DNA from 3 places in the Pantoea alfalfae genome. Region 1 is predicted to be linked to each of the others. Evidence: predicted binding sites of a transcription regulator. Region 1 holds the regulator's gene; each other region holds the start of a gene.

Region 1 (4,698 bases):
GCACTGCATGCCATTTTCAAAATGGTCCGCAAGGGCATTAAAGACAGCGGCTGCAATCGCGCCATTATGGTGGCGCACAATGCCACGTTTGATCTGAATTTCATGTCGGCGGCAGCAGAACGTGCCAGCCTGAAGCGCAACCCGTTTCACCCGTTTGCCACCTTTGATACTGCGGCCCTGAGCGGACTGGTGCTGGGTCAGACGGTGCTGGCGAAAGCCTGTATTGCGGCGGGAATGGAGTTTGACAGTACGCAGGCGCATTCTGCGCTCTATGACACTCAGCAGACAGCGACACTGTTCTGCGAGCTGGTAAACCGCTGGAAACGGTTGGGCGGCTGGCCACTGCCCTTCGCCGAGGGCGACGCAGACGCCTGCGCCTCCGCATAAGGGATGCCACAATGAAAAAGGCCGACATGATGTCGGCCTTTTTTTATTCTGCTTCTTTAAACTTTTCTGCAGTCTCTTTGATCAGTGTCTGCAGCTCACCACGTTGTAACATCTCAACGATGATATCGCATCCACCAACCAGCTCACCATCGACCCACAGCTGCGGAAAGGTCGGCCAGTTAGCGAATTTCGGCATCTCGGCACGAATGTCCGGGTTCTGCAGAATATCCACGTAAGCAAAACGCTCACCGCAGGCTGACAGCGCCTGCACCGCCTGTGCAGAGAAACCGCAGCTTGGCAGTTTCGGGGAACCTTTCATGTACAGCAGGATCGGGTTTTCTGCGATCTGGCGCTGAATTTTTTCTACAGTACTCATAATTGCCTTCCTTAATTCGTTACTTCGTGTTTGTTTATTGTAGCGACTTCGCAGCGTGACTGAAAACGAGATTTTACCGCTGTCCGATTAAATCGCCATCATTGTTAAGTTCCGCCTCGGGACGCCTGAATGCCTGATTATTAACAGCTGGTAACAGTTTAATAATTCGTAATAATTTCGTTGAGATAAGATGCTGAAAATGTTCATTTTCAGCGCGATTGCATGGGTTGCAAAGATTAATATTAAAAGGCATTACAGTTTTTAAAAGAACTGGACTAGAATGGCCTGGGCACTGATCCTGGATCAGATTAATCTCAACTTTGTCGCGGTGCGTAGTGGCCCTGACAACTTAACTAATCAACGGACTATGCGTTTAATCATTACGCTTTTCATGCTGGCCTTTGCGCAACTGTTTTTCAACGTCGCTGCTGCTTCCCCGCACACGCCGGTGAACGTCAGTACGCATAAAGCAGAAAAAAAGAGTGCGCGCGATGATGAGCGCCGCAAGCGTCGCCAGGTAAAAACGGTGACCAAAAAAACTCGCCTCAGCCCTGTTCAAAAACTCAAAACGAAAAAACAGAAAAAAGTCGAACTCACTGCTAAACAGACGCCTGCTAAGAAGACCTCGCTTAAAACCGCCCGTATCAGCAAAAGCAAAGAAAAAAATAAAGAAAAAAAACGCTATGGTCATCAGCGCCTGCTGAAAACCGCTGAGGTCACCACCAGCGAACCTGGCACGATTAAAATGAGCAAATCACACCGTCAGCGCTACCAGAAAGCGCGAGAAACCGCGATGACGAAGCTGATGGGACAGCTGGGTAAACCGTATCAGTGGGGCGGCACCTCACCACATACTGGTTTCGATTGCAGCGGTCTGGTCTGGTATGCCTATAAAGATCTGGTGAAGTTTAAGATCCCGCGTACCGCTAACGAGATGTATCACCTGCGTGACGCAGCACCGATTAAGCGTGAATCGCTTGAGAAAGGCGATCTGGTCTTCTTCCGCATTAACGGTCGCGGTACGGCGGACCACGTCGGCGTTTACCTGGGCGATGGCAAGTTTATTCAGTCGCCACGTACCGGCAAAGATATTCAGATCAGTGCATTAGGCGAAGATTACTGGCAGCGCCACTATATTGGTGCCCGTCGGGTGATGACGCCGAAAACCATTCGCTGAGCAGCACTACAGTCCGAAAAAAGCCGGGATAATCCCGGCTTTTTTTATTAGTGCAGAATGGCGGTAAAACTGAAAGCCACAATCATCAGCAGACAGCCGACAGTGGTCATTAACGCCAGTTTAAGATCGGTACTCATTGTTTGCTCCTTAGTCACACACTTTGTAGGGATATGGCATTTTCCCACAGGGTCCGGTAAAAATCTCGTTTTATCCGTTCAGCCTTGTTAGAATCTCGCCTTTGTTGCGCAACGCGTGCAACCCTGATTCCGTTTGCGCATCTTTTGAGGCGTTTTTTCTCCGCCAGAAGCCTGTTTACCGGCCAGAAAAGCCGCATTTTTGCGGAAAAAACCCTGAGCAGACGCAAACGTTTAACATTACGCTTATCATAGAGTTAGGTAAGGACTGGAGTCCGATTTTCATGGCAACAATTAAAGATGTGGCGAAACGCGCTGGCGTCTCAACGACCACCGTTTCGCACGTCATCAATAAAACCCGCTTTGTCGCTGAAGAGACGCGCGAGGCGGTCTGGCAGGCAATTAAAGAATTGCACTACTCGCCGAGCGCTGTAGCACGCAGTCTGAAAGTAAACCACACCAAGACGCTGGGTCTGCTTGCCACCTCCAGCGAAGCGCCCTATTTCGCTGAAATTATTGAGGCGGTTGAAAATCACTGTTTTGATAAAGGCTATACGCTGATTCTGGGTAATGCGCATAACGACCTGCAAAAACAGCGCGCCTACCTCAGCATGATGGCGCAGAAGCGTGTCGATGGCCTGCTGGTGATGTGCTCTGAGTATCCGGACGATCTGCTGCAGATGCTGGAAGAGAACCGCAATATCCCGATGGTGGTGATGGACTGGGGCGAATCGCGCGCCGACTTTACCGATACGGTTCTCGATAATGCCTTCCAGGGCGGCTATCTGGCGGGACGCTATCTGATTGAACGCGGACACCGCGATATCGGTGCCATTCCGGGTCAGATGGAGCGCAATACCGGCGGCGGACGCCATGCCGGTTTCCTGAAGGCACTGGAAGAAGCGGGAATTCAGCCGCGCGCGGAGTGGATTGTGCAGGGTGACTTTGAGCCAGAGTCGGGTTATCAGGCGATGCAGCAGATCCTGTCGCAAAAGCAGCGCCCGACCGCCGTCTTCTGCGGCGGCGACATCATGGCGATGGGGGCCATTTGCGCCGCCGACGAGATGGGTCTGCGCGTGCCGCAGGATATTTCGGTAATCGGTTATGACAATGTGCGCAACGCACGCTATTTCGCCCCTGCCCTGACCACGGTGCATCAGCCTAAAGCCCAGTTGGGTGAGAAGGCGCTGGATATGCTGCTCGACCGCATCACCAGTAAGCGCGAAGTGTCACAAACGATTGAAGTCCATCCGACGCTGATTGAGCGCCGTTCAGTGGCCGATGGTCCGTTCCGCGACTATCGCCGCTAATCCTCGCTTAACCACTCCTGATTAAGCGTTTGCGTATCACCCAGATAGCTGAGCAACCAGCCTGTCGCCGGTGATGCGCGATCCTCGGCCCAGCTAACGCAGCAGGGGCTGTCCGGAAATGCTACCGGAAGCGTTAGCTCCACCAGCTCGCCACTGTCGAGCAGTGGCCTGGCCAGATGCCCCGGCACCATCGCCACGCACAAGCCCGCCTGCACGCATTCCAGTCCGGTTTGCCACTCCGGCACCACCAGCCTGCGCTGGTTATCCAGCGTCCATGTCATACGACGCGGCAGTGCGCGTGATGTATCTTCCAGCACCAGGGACGGCCAGCTACGCAGCGTGTCGTCATCTATCTGGCTCGCCTGCGTCAGCGGATGATCGGGCGCGACCACGCAGCGCCAGTTGAGCGTACCCATATCGCGAAACGCAAACCGTCCGCCCACCGGAATTGCCTGTGTGGCCCCAATCGCAACTTCTACCCGGCCATCGGCCAGCGCATCCCAGACACCATTAAAAACTTCATAGCTGATGATCAGCTCCATATCGGGGAAGTGGCGATAGAAATCTTTGACCAGCTGCCGGGTGCGCTGAGGTTTGGCGATACGGTCAACGGCAATGCTGAGCTGCCCGCGCCAGCCATTGGCCAGCTGCTGACACTGCCGCCGTGTAGCAAGCATTTTTTTGATGACGCTGCGCCCTTCCCGGACAAAATGTTCGCCTGCTGGCGTCAGCACCACTTCACGATGCTGGCGTTCGAACAGCGGCACCGCCAGCCAGTTTTCCAGCTGACGCACTGTATAGCTGATGGCAGAAGGTACCCGATGCAGCTCCTGCGCGGCTGCGCTGAAGCTGCCCCCTCGGGCAACCGCGTCAACGACCTCTAATGCATATTCTGACCACATAATCTGCCTTCAAAAATTTTAACAGCAACCGGCAAATATTACCGTTTCACAGCGGCAAACGCACCTTTTACACTCTGCCGCGTTTATCCTGCAAAAATGAGAATGAGATGCTGTCGAATAAAGGATTTATGCCCTATCTTGCCCTGCTGAGCATGCTCGGCTTTTTAGCCACTGACATGTATCTGCCCGCCTTTGGTGCGATGCAGCACACCTTTAATACCTCGCCCGGCCTGATTAGCGCCAGTATGAGCCTCTTTCTGGGAGGCTTTGCCGTGGGTCAGCTTTTCTGGGGACCGCTCTCCGACCGCATCGGCCGTAAGCCGGTGCTGCTGGCCGGACTGACCCTGTTTGGCGTCGGCTGTGCGGGCATGCTGTGGGTGAATGATATTACTCTGATGCTGGCGCTGCGCTT
Region 2 (4,698 bases), 1.9 Mb from region 1:
CCATCGAACAGTTCATCGAGCACATGAACTTCCTGCATGCGATGGGCGCGCGGGTGATTGGCTGTTCTGAGCAGAGTAAAAGTATTCAGGGCACCGGGCTTGCGGTGTTTGAAGAGAAAGCGATTTTCAGCGATGAAGAGTGGCGGTTAACGGCAGAGGGCTACAACGAACTGGCCCGCATCGCAGCGGACAAGGGGATGCGCGTGACGCTGCATCACCACATGGGCACCGGCATTCAGACCACTGAAGAGATTGACCGGTTTATGACGATGACTGACGAGCAGGTTGGTTTACTCTATGACACCGGCCACGTCTACTACTCCGAAGGCTCCCAGCAGAAGATGCTGGCGGTACTGGAAAAATATCTGCCGCGCATCTTCCATGTTCATCTTAAGGATGTGCGTGATGAAGTGGTGGCTGAGGTGCGCGAGAACCATCTCTCATTCCTGGAGGGCGTCAAAAAGGGCACCTTTACCGTACCTGGCGATGGCGTGATCGACTTCAAACCCGTGTTTAAAATCCTGGACGATTACGGCTACAAAGGCTGGATGGTGGTGGAAGCGGAGCAGGATCCGGCGCTGGCCAATCCGTTTGAGTATGCGGTGAAAGCGCGGAAATATATCCGGGAAAATACAGGCTTATAAAGTTCTGTGAACAAAGGCGGGCTTCCCGGTGGGAAGCCCGCCTTTTGTTTTACTTCAGCGTAATGCTTTTCACAATGTTGTCAGCATCGCTCTGTGCCTGCTGCTGATTATCGCCTGGCAGCGTAATCTGCAGTGTCACCAGCTTGCCATCCACTTTTGCCAGAACCACGGAAGACCATGAGGTCTGGTTGTTAGCAGAAATCACCGTATCCAGCTGCTGGGCGGGCTGATCTTTCAGCGTCACAGATTTGTTCGACACCACCTGCAACTGCGGATCGCGGTTACGCTGCTGCTGTTCCATGCGCTGCGACAGCACATCCAGACCATCATTGGTCGGGTCACCGGCAATCACAATAATGGCGCGGGCACCGGTTTCATCCGCATAAACGTGCATGTTCGTAGTCTGCGAACCCAGTTTACCGCTTTTATCGGACATGCCTGGTGGCAGCGAGAAGCTCAGTTTGCCATCCATCAGCGTGACGGTCTGCGCCGACTGACTGGCGCTGACGCCGTTGTCGTTCGCCGCTTCATCTTTCTTCTGGTCACAGGCCGCCAGGCCAAGTACCAGTAAACCCATTCCTACATATTTCACCAGGTTGCGCATCAGAATCCCTTTTTAAGTTTCCAGTCAGGCATTAATACAACAGGAATCAGGTTGCAAACGCAACCTGATGATTGTCAGAAGATCTTAGCGGATAGGAGTGGAAACCGTATGGGCACTTAGCCGAAATTGACCTGGCGGGCGGTCTGGCGTTCAGCCAGACGTTTCAGCGCGGCATTGAGCAGTACGCCGTAGGCGGGCAGGAAGAAGACCATGCAGATCAGCACCTTGAAGCTGTAATCTACCAGAGCAATCTCAACCCAGTGCTGCGCCATAAACGCATCGGGGCTTTTATAGAAGGCGATAAAGAAGAAGGCCAGCGTATCGCTGATATTCCCCAGGAACATGGCGCAGCCGGGTGCTATCCACCACTGAGGCAGACGACGCAGACGGTTAAAGACATGAACGTCGAGGATCTGACCCAGTGCATAAGCCATAAAGCTGGCGCAGGCGATACGGGCCACAAACAGGTTCATCACTTCCAGCGCCTGCCAGCCCTGCCATTCACCCTGATAGAACAGCGCCGAGACGCCATAAGAGATAAACAGCGCCGGGATCATTACGGCCAGAATAATGCGTCGGGCCAGCGGTGCGCCAAAAATACGCACGGTGAGATCGGTCGCCAGGAAGATAAACGGGAAGCTGAACGCGCCCCAGGTGGTGTGGAAGCCAAAGACGGAGATCGGCAACTGAACCAGGTAGTTACTGGAGGTGATCACCAGCAGGTGAAACAGCGATAGCCAGAAAAGCGCATGCATGCGCTGACGTGAAGAAAATGCGAGCATATTCAACCTTTTTAATGTTGGGGTGAGGGAACCCATTGCGGGACGCCGTTCGGGCAGCGCCTGGCAGTTTTATGAGCAAAAAGCGGCGGCATATTACCGCGTTGTGCTTTTTATGCAATGGTTAATTTTAACGCAATCGTTATCGCCTTGCTTCACCGCCAGCACGCGCTAGAATGAGCGCCCCTTACCTGAACCGAGTTGATTATGAGCGATGCCTTTTCCTCTGCCGACCATCAGCTGGACGCCCGTGGCCTGCGTTGCCCGGAGCCGGTGATGATGGTGCGCAAAACCGTACGCAGCCTGCAGGATGGCGAGACGTTACTGATCATCGCCGATGATCCGGCAACGACCCGCGATATTCCCGGCTTCTGCCGCTTTATGGAACATGGCCTGCTGGCGCAGCAGACCGACACGCTGCCCTATCAGTTTCTGATCCGCAAAGGTATAGCCGGTTAACAGCAGCCGTTCAGGCCGCCGTTAACCGCACTCTTCAGACAGCGCTTTTTACTCAGGCGCGACGTCGCAGTAACCGCAGCGCGTTGGCCGTGACCAGCGCGGTCGCCCCGGAATCTGCCAGCACGGCCAGCCAGAGTCCGGTCAGACCCAGCAGGGTAGTGACCAGGAAAATCGCCTTCAGCCCCAGCGCAATACCGACATTCTGGCGGATGATGCGCCGTGTCCGGCGTGCCAGTGCTATCATCGGCACCAGATTGCTGAGCTGATTACGCGTCAGGGCCGCATCGGCCGCTTCCAGCGCGACATCGGTGCCGCTGCCCATCGCAATGCCCAGCGTTGCCGCTTTCATTGCTGGCGCGTCGTTAATGCCATCCCCGACCATCGCCAGCGGCTGTTGCTGACTCAGTTCACGGATCGCCGCGACTTTATCGGCGGGCAGCAGGCTGGCGCGATAATCAATATCCAGCTGGCGGGCAATGGTCGCCGCAGCGCGCGGGTTATCACCGGTCAGCATCAGGCTCTCAATACCCAGCTTTTTCAGCGCTTTTAACGCATCGGCGGCGTCGTCGCGCAGCTGATCGCGCAGAGCCAGCGCACCCAGTGCTTCGCCATTGCGCATCAGCACCACCAGCGTTTCACCTTCGGCTTCCTGTTGCGCTATCTGCGCATTTTGCTGCGGCGTCAGACCGGGCGTATGGCTGGGCGTCAGCAGCTGAATCTGCTGGCCTGAGACCTGCGCACGGATGCCGCGTCCCGCCTGCACCTGCTGATCCTGCGCGTCAGGAATCACCAGGTTACGCGCCTGCGCGGCCGCCACGATAGCGCTGGCCAGTGGATGGGTGGCACCCTGTTCTGCAGCGGCGCTCAGCGCCAGCATCTCTGACTCGCTGGCCGTACCAAAGCGCAGGATCTGCGTCAGCTGTGGCTTGCCCAGCGTCAGTGTACCGGTTTTATCAAACGCCATTCTGCGCACCGAACTCAGCCGCTCCAGCGCCGCACCGCCTTTGATCAGTGCGCCCTGACGCGCCGCCGCAGCCAGCCCCGAGGTAATGGCTGCTGGCACTGAGATCACCAGTGCACAGGGGCAGCCAATCAGTAACAGGGTCAGCCCTTTATAGATCCACGGCTGCCAGTCGCCTGCGAAGAGCAGGGGCGGCACCATCATGACCAGCAGCGACAGCAGCATCACCAGCGGCGTATAGATGCGGCTGAACTGGTCGATAAAGCGTTCGACCGGCGCACGGTGCGTTTCCGCTTCCTCGATCAGTTGCAGGATACGGTCAATCGCGCTTTCACCCGGCTTCGATACCACTTCCAGCATCACCAGCCGATCCACGCTGGTGGCACCGGCAAGGATTTTTTCACCCTTGGTGTGCGTAACCGGCAGCGACTCACCGGTCAGCGCGCTCTCATCGAAACTGGCGAGCGGGCTGATTAAACAGCCATCGACCGGCAGGCGGCTGCCCGCCGCGACTTCAATCACATCACCCGGTTGCAGCGCCGCCAGCGGCACTTCACTGCGTTTGCCCTGTTCCAGACGAATCGCCGATTCAGGCCGCAACGCCATCAGACTGGTGACGCCGCTGCGTGCCCTGGAGGCGGCATAGCTTTCCAGCTTTTCGCCCAGCTGAAACAGCATCAGCACCATCGCGGCTTCGGCGTGCGCGCCAATGATCAGTGCGCCAGCCGACGCCAGGGTCATTAAGGTTTCAATGGTAAAAGGCGATCCGCTGCGCAGACGCTGCCAGGCACCGCGCGCCACCGGGATCAGGCCGACCAGGGTGGTCAGCACAAACAGCCGATCGCCCCAGACGGGTGCGAACTGGCTGAGAACGCTGCTGGCGATCACCAGCAGTGCCAGTAAAATCAGCATGCGGTTATGTTGCCAGTCGGGCTTAGCGGGGAATGTGGCCGACGTGGCTGATGGGGTTGCGAGCTGGAAGCCGGCTTTTTTCACCGCCTGTTCAACGGCGTTCAGTACATCGTGGTCAGCGTTAACCACCAGCTTCTCGCTGCTGAACAGCACACGGGCGTCGGTCACACCACTTATCTGACGGACAGCGGTTTCAATAGTGCGGGCACACGACGGGCAATCCATCCCGCTGACCTGCCAGCTAAAGGGATAACTGTCGGCACCTCGCCGGTCGCTTTCCTCAGCGGGGTCGGTGTCGTTGCCAGGGCTGCTGTTGCAGTCACAGCAACAGCCTGCCGT
Region 3 (4,698 bases), 1.2 Mb from region 1:
ATCGGCGGCATTGATCTGGATCACCGCGCCCAGCTCTTCGGTAAACAGGGCGGCCAGCGCATCGTTGCCCAGCGAGGCGATATCAACGTCAATACCGCAGTGACCGGCAAAGGCCATCTCGGCCAGCGTCACCAGCAGACCGCCGTCGGAACGATCGTGGTAAGCCAGCAGTTTCTGCTCAGCCACCAGCGCCTGAATCGCATTGAAGAAGCCCGCCAGCTGTGTGGCATCACGCACGTCGGCAGGTTTGTCGCCGAGCTGACGATAGACCTGCGACAGCGCGGTTGCGCCCAGCGTATTCGCGCCGTTACCCAGATCAATCAGCAGCAGCAGGTTGTCCTGTTCGGCCTGCAGCTGTGGCGTGACGGTACGACGCACATCTTCGACGCGGGCAAACGCGGTAATCACCAGCGACAGCGGCGAGGTCATCTCACGCTGTTCGGTGCCTTCCTGCCAGCGGGTTTTCATCGACATCGAATCTTTACCGACCGGGATAGTGATCCCCAGCGCCGGGCAAAGCTCTTCGCCGACTGCTTTCACCGCCGCATATAAACCGGCATCTTCACCCGGGTGACCGGCTGCAGACATCCAGTTAGCGGAGAGTTTCACACGCTTCAGCGAACCAATCTGCGTTGCCGCCAGGTTGGTCAGTGCTTCACCGACAGCCAGACGCCCCGACGCTGCGAAATCCAGCAGCGCAACCGGTGAACGTTCGCCGAGGGCAAAGGCCTCACCGTGGTAGCTGTCGAGGCTGGCGGTGGTCACCGCACAGTTGGCAACCGGGATCTGCCACGGGCCGACCATCTGATCGCGCGCTACCATGCCGGTCACGCTGCGGTCACCGATGGTGATCAGGAAGGTTTTTTCCGCCACGGCAGGCAGATGCAGTACGCGATTCACCGCATCGACCAGCGTAATGCCGTCGCGCTGCAGTTCGGTACCCTGTGCCTGCTGTGTCACCACATCACGCGTCATCTTCGGCGTTTTGCCCAGCAGCACGTCAAGCGGCATGTCGATGGGCTTATTATCGAAATGGCTGTCTTCCAGGCTCAGGTGCAGCTCTTCGGTCGCTTCACCAATCACCGCGAACGGTGCGCGTTCGCGCTGGCAGATCGCCTCGAACTGTGCGAGCTGATCGGGCGCTACAGCCATCACATAACGTTCCTGTGATTCGTTACACCAGACTTCCAGCGGGCTCATGCCTGGCTCATCACTCAGGATGTCACGCAGGTTAAACCGGCCACCACGACCGCCGTCGCTGACCAGCTCCGGCATGGCATTGGAAAGGCCGCCCGCGCCCACGTCGTGGATAAACAGAATCGGGTTCTCATCGCCCAGCTGCCAGCAGCGGTCGATCACTTCCTGGCAACGGCGTTCCATCTCCGGGTTGTCACGCTGAACGGAGGCGAAATCGAGATCGGCATCAGACTGACCCGAAGCCATGGATGACGCCGCGCCGCCGCCCAGACCGATGTTCATGGCCGGACCACCCAGCACCACCAGCTTCGCGCCGACGGTAATTTCGCCTTTCTGCACGTGATCGGCGCGGATGTTACCGATGCCGCCCGCCAGCATAATCGGCTTATGATAGCCACGCAGCTCGGTGCCGTTGTGGCTGGTGACCTGCTCTTCATAGGTACGGAAATAGCCATTCAGTGCCGGACGACCAAATTCATTGTTAAACGCAGCGCCGCCCAGAGGCCCGTCGGTCATGATTTCCAGCGCGCTGACGATGCGCGCCGGTTTGCCGAAGTCCTCTTCCCATGGCTGTTCAAAGCCAGGGATGCGCAGGTTAGAGACCGAGAATCCAACCAGGCCCGCTTTGGGCTTGGAGCCGCGTCCGGTTGCGCCTTCATCACGGATCTCACCACCGGAACCGGTCGCGGCGCCTGGCCACGGCGAGATGGCCGTTGGATGGTTATGCGTTTCCACCTTCATCAGGATGTGCGCGGCTTCCTGATGCCAGCGGTATTCGCTTTCGCCGGCGTCAGCAAAGAAGCGGCCAACCTCTGACCCTTCCATCACGGCGGCATTATCTTTATAAGCAGAGAGCACGAAGTCCGGCGTCTGCTCCATAGTGTTTTTGATCATCTTAAACAGCGACTTCGGCTGTTTCTCGCCGTCGATAATCCAGTCGGCGTTGAAGATCTTGTGACGACAGTGCTCAGAGTTCGCCTGCGCAAACATATAGAGTTCAATGTCGTTGGGATTGCGGCCCAGCGCGGTAAATGCCGCCACCAGGTAGTCAATTTCATCGTCTGCCAGCGCCAGACCCAGCGAGATATTTGCCTGAACCAGCGCCTGACGGCCCTCACCCAGCAGATCGACACTCTTCACTGGCTGCGGCGTATGGTGCGCAAACAGCTGCTCAGCCTGCGCCAGATCGCTATAGACCGTTTCCATCATCCTATCGTGCAGCAGTGTACCCAGCGTCTGCCACTGAGCTTCCGTCAGTTGCGGAGCCTGCACATAAAAAGCCAGACCACGTTCCAGACGACGTACCTGCGGCAGGCCGCAGTTATGAGCAATGTCGGTGGCTTTGGATGACCAGGGCGAAATGGTGCCGGGACGTGGCGTCACCAGCAGCAGACGTCCCTGTGGAGCATGTTCAGCGAGAGAGGGACCATATTTAAGCAGGCGTTGCAGGCGGCTCTGTTCGTCAGCGGTTAAGGGCGTACTGACATCAGCAAAATGGATGTACTCAGCGTAAATATCACTCACCGGCAGATGAGCGTCCTGAAAGCGGGTCAGCAGTTTGTTTACACGAAATGCCGACAGGGCGGGCGAACCACGCAGAATTTCCATTAATAAGTCTCTCGTCAGGGCGCCGGGCGACGCTTGATTGGGCGCAACAGGGAAAACGGGGCGTATTATAGAGAAAGCGACCTCGCGACGAAACCGTTTGCGCACAATTTTTGGCAACCCGGATTTGCCTGAATTTTGCGCAAAAGCTGCTATAAAAGTTGCTCAGTGTGATTTTGTTGCGCAAAATGCCCCTCGCTCTGGGAGTTCAAAGAAGATAAATACTGCCTTTAAAAGACAGAGGCCTTAGAGCCAGCGAGAGATAACTATTTGAAACGCCTAAAATTTAATTATCTGTTTATCGGTCTGGTTGCCGTGCTGTTAGCGTTAGCGCTGTGGCCATCCATTCCCTGGTATGGGAGTGGGCAGGACAGGATTTCACAGATTAAATCACGGGGAGTCCTGCGGGTCAGTACCATCAACTCCCCATTGACGTACTACACAGTTAACCAGTTACCGGCCGGTATGGATTATGAGCTGGCAAAACGCTTCGCCGATTATCTTGGCGTCAAACTGAAGGTGACGGTTCGTCCTAACCTGAGCGATCTGTTTGATGACCTTGACGATGGTAAAGCCGATTTGCTGGCCGCTGGCCTGAACTACAACAATGAACGCCTGACGCGCTATCAGACCGGGCCAGGTTACTACAACGTTTCACAACAGCTGGTCTATCGCGTGGATAAGCCACGCCCTAAAAACCTCGGTGACTTAAAGGGGCGGCTGACGGTTGCATCAGGATCGGCCTATCTGTCAACGCTAAAGAGCGCGCGTTCCAATCAGTTCCCCGATCTGGACTGGGCGATCTCCACCGATCAGAGTCCTAAAGCTCTGCTGGAAGCGGTCGCCGACGGCAAGCTCGACTATACCATTGGTGACTCCGTCACTATTGCACTGTTGCAGCGCATCTATCCGCAGCTGGCGGTGGCGTTCGATGTTACCGATGAAGAGCCGGTAACCTGGTATGTGCGGCACAGCGATGACGATAGCCTGAATGCAGCAATGCTCGACTTCTTTAATGGTATGGGCGAAGAAGGCGCGATGGCGCGGCTGGAGGAGAAATATCTCGGTCACGTCGGCACCTTTGACTATGTTGATACGCGCACGTTCCTGCGCGCCATCGACAATACGCTGCCCGACATCAGGCCACTGTTTGAGAAGTACGCCACCAGCATCGACTGGCGGCTGCTGGCGGCAATCTCCTATCAGGAGTCGCACTGGAACCCGCAGGCTACCTCGCCGACCGGCGTGCGCGGCATGATGATGCTGACGCGTAACACCGCTGATAGCCTGGATGTGGGCGATCGAACCGATCCCGAACAGAGCATTCGCGGTGGCAGTCAGTATCTGCAGGATATGATGGCGAAGGTGCCGCAGACCATCCCGGAAGATGAGCGCATCTGGTTTGCGCTGGCGGCTTATAACATGGGTTATGCCCATATGCTTGACGTCCGCAAGCTGACGGCACGCCAGGGCGGTAATCCGGACAGCTGGGCGGATGTGAAGCTGCGTCTGCCCATGCTGAGTCAGAAGCGTTACTACACCCAGACGGCTTATGGCTATGCCCGTGGGCATGAAGCCTATAACTATGTGGAGAACATCCGCAAATATCAGTTAAGCCTGGTGGGTTATCTGCAGGAGCAGGAAAAACGCCTGGCGCAGCAGGCTGAAGCACAAGAAGCACAAGCCGAACTGGCCAAAGGCTACCCGGCGGTCGAACCAAAGATCGCCATGAATTAATCCTGGCGTTGCGCCTGACGCAGCGCTTTTTTCTGCTCGCGACGCATACGGAAGAAGTCGCTCAGCATAGCGGCACACTCTTCAGCCAGCACGCCGCTGTGCAGTTCAACCTGATGATTCATGCCGGGGTGGCCCAGCACATCCAGCAGCGACCCCGCC

The links. Region 1 encodes PurR, which represses purine synthesis genes. Its sites were predicted from a motif close to CANGCAAACGTTTGCNTG; they were not measured.
Region 2: a site for PurR is predicted at 2,160-2,177, ahead of tusA (sulfurtransferase TusA). Genes of this name have one in related genera too.
Region 3: a site for PurR is predicted at 2,892-2,909, ahead of purL (phosphoribosylformylglycinamidine synthase). Genes of this name have one in related genera too.

Annotation. Positions count from the first base shown of each region.
Region 1 covers NZ_CP082292.1:2,237,896-2,242,593, forward strand. Annotated here, with positions in the region: gene rnt (ribonuclease T) at 1-387, shown strand, start outside; gene K6R05_RS10430 (Grx4 family monothiol glutaredoxin) at 431-766, opposite strand; gene K6R05_RS10435 (C40 family peptidase) at 1,131-1,940, shown strand; gene cydH (cytochrome bd-I oxidase subunit CydH) at 1,988-2,077, opposite strand; gene purR (HTH-type transcriptional repressor PurR) at 2,359-3,384, shown strand; gene punR (DNA-binding transcriptional activator PunR) at 3,381-4,286, opposite strand; gene punC (purine nucleoside transporter PunC) at 4,394-4,698, shown strand, end outside.
Region 2 covers NZ_CP082292.1:322,689-327,386, forward strand. Annotated here, with positions in the region: gene iolE (myo-inosose-2 dehydratase) at 1-644, shown strand, start outside; gene K6R05_RS01475 (DcrB family lipoprotein) at 694-1,248, opposite strand; gene K6R05_RS01480 (7-cyano-7-deazaguanine/7-aminomethyl-7-deazaguanine transporter) at 1,365-2,030, opposite strand; gene tusA (sulfurtransferase TusA) at 2,235-2,486, shown strand; gene K6R05_RS01490 (zinc/cadmium/mercury/lead-transporting ATPase) at 2,539-4,698, opposite strand, start outside.
Region 3 covers NZ_CP082292.1:1,034,882-1,039,579, reverse strand. Annotated here, with positions in the region: gene purL (phosphoribosylformylglycinamidine synthase) at 1-2,805, opposite strand, end outside; gene mltF (membrane-bound lytic murein transglycosylase MltF) at 3,073-4,539, shown strand; gene tadA (tRNA adenosine(34) deaminase TadA) at 4,536-4,698, opposite strand, start outside.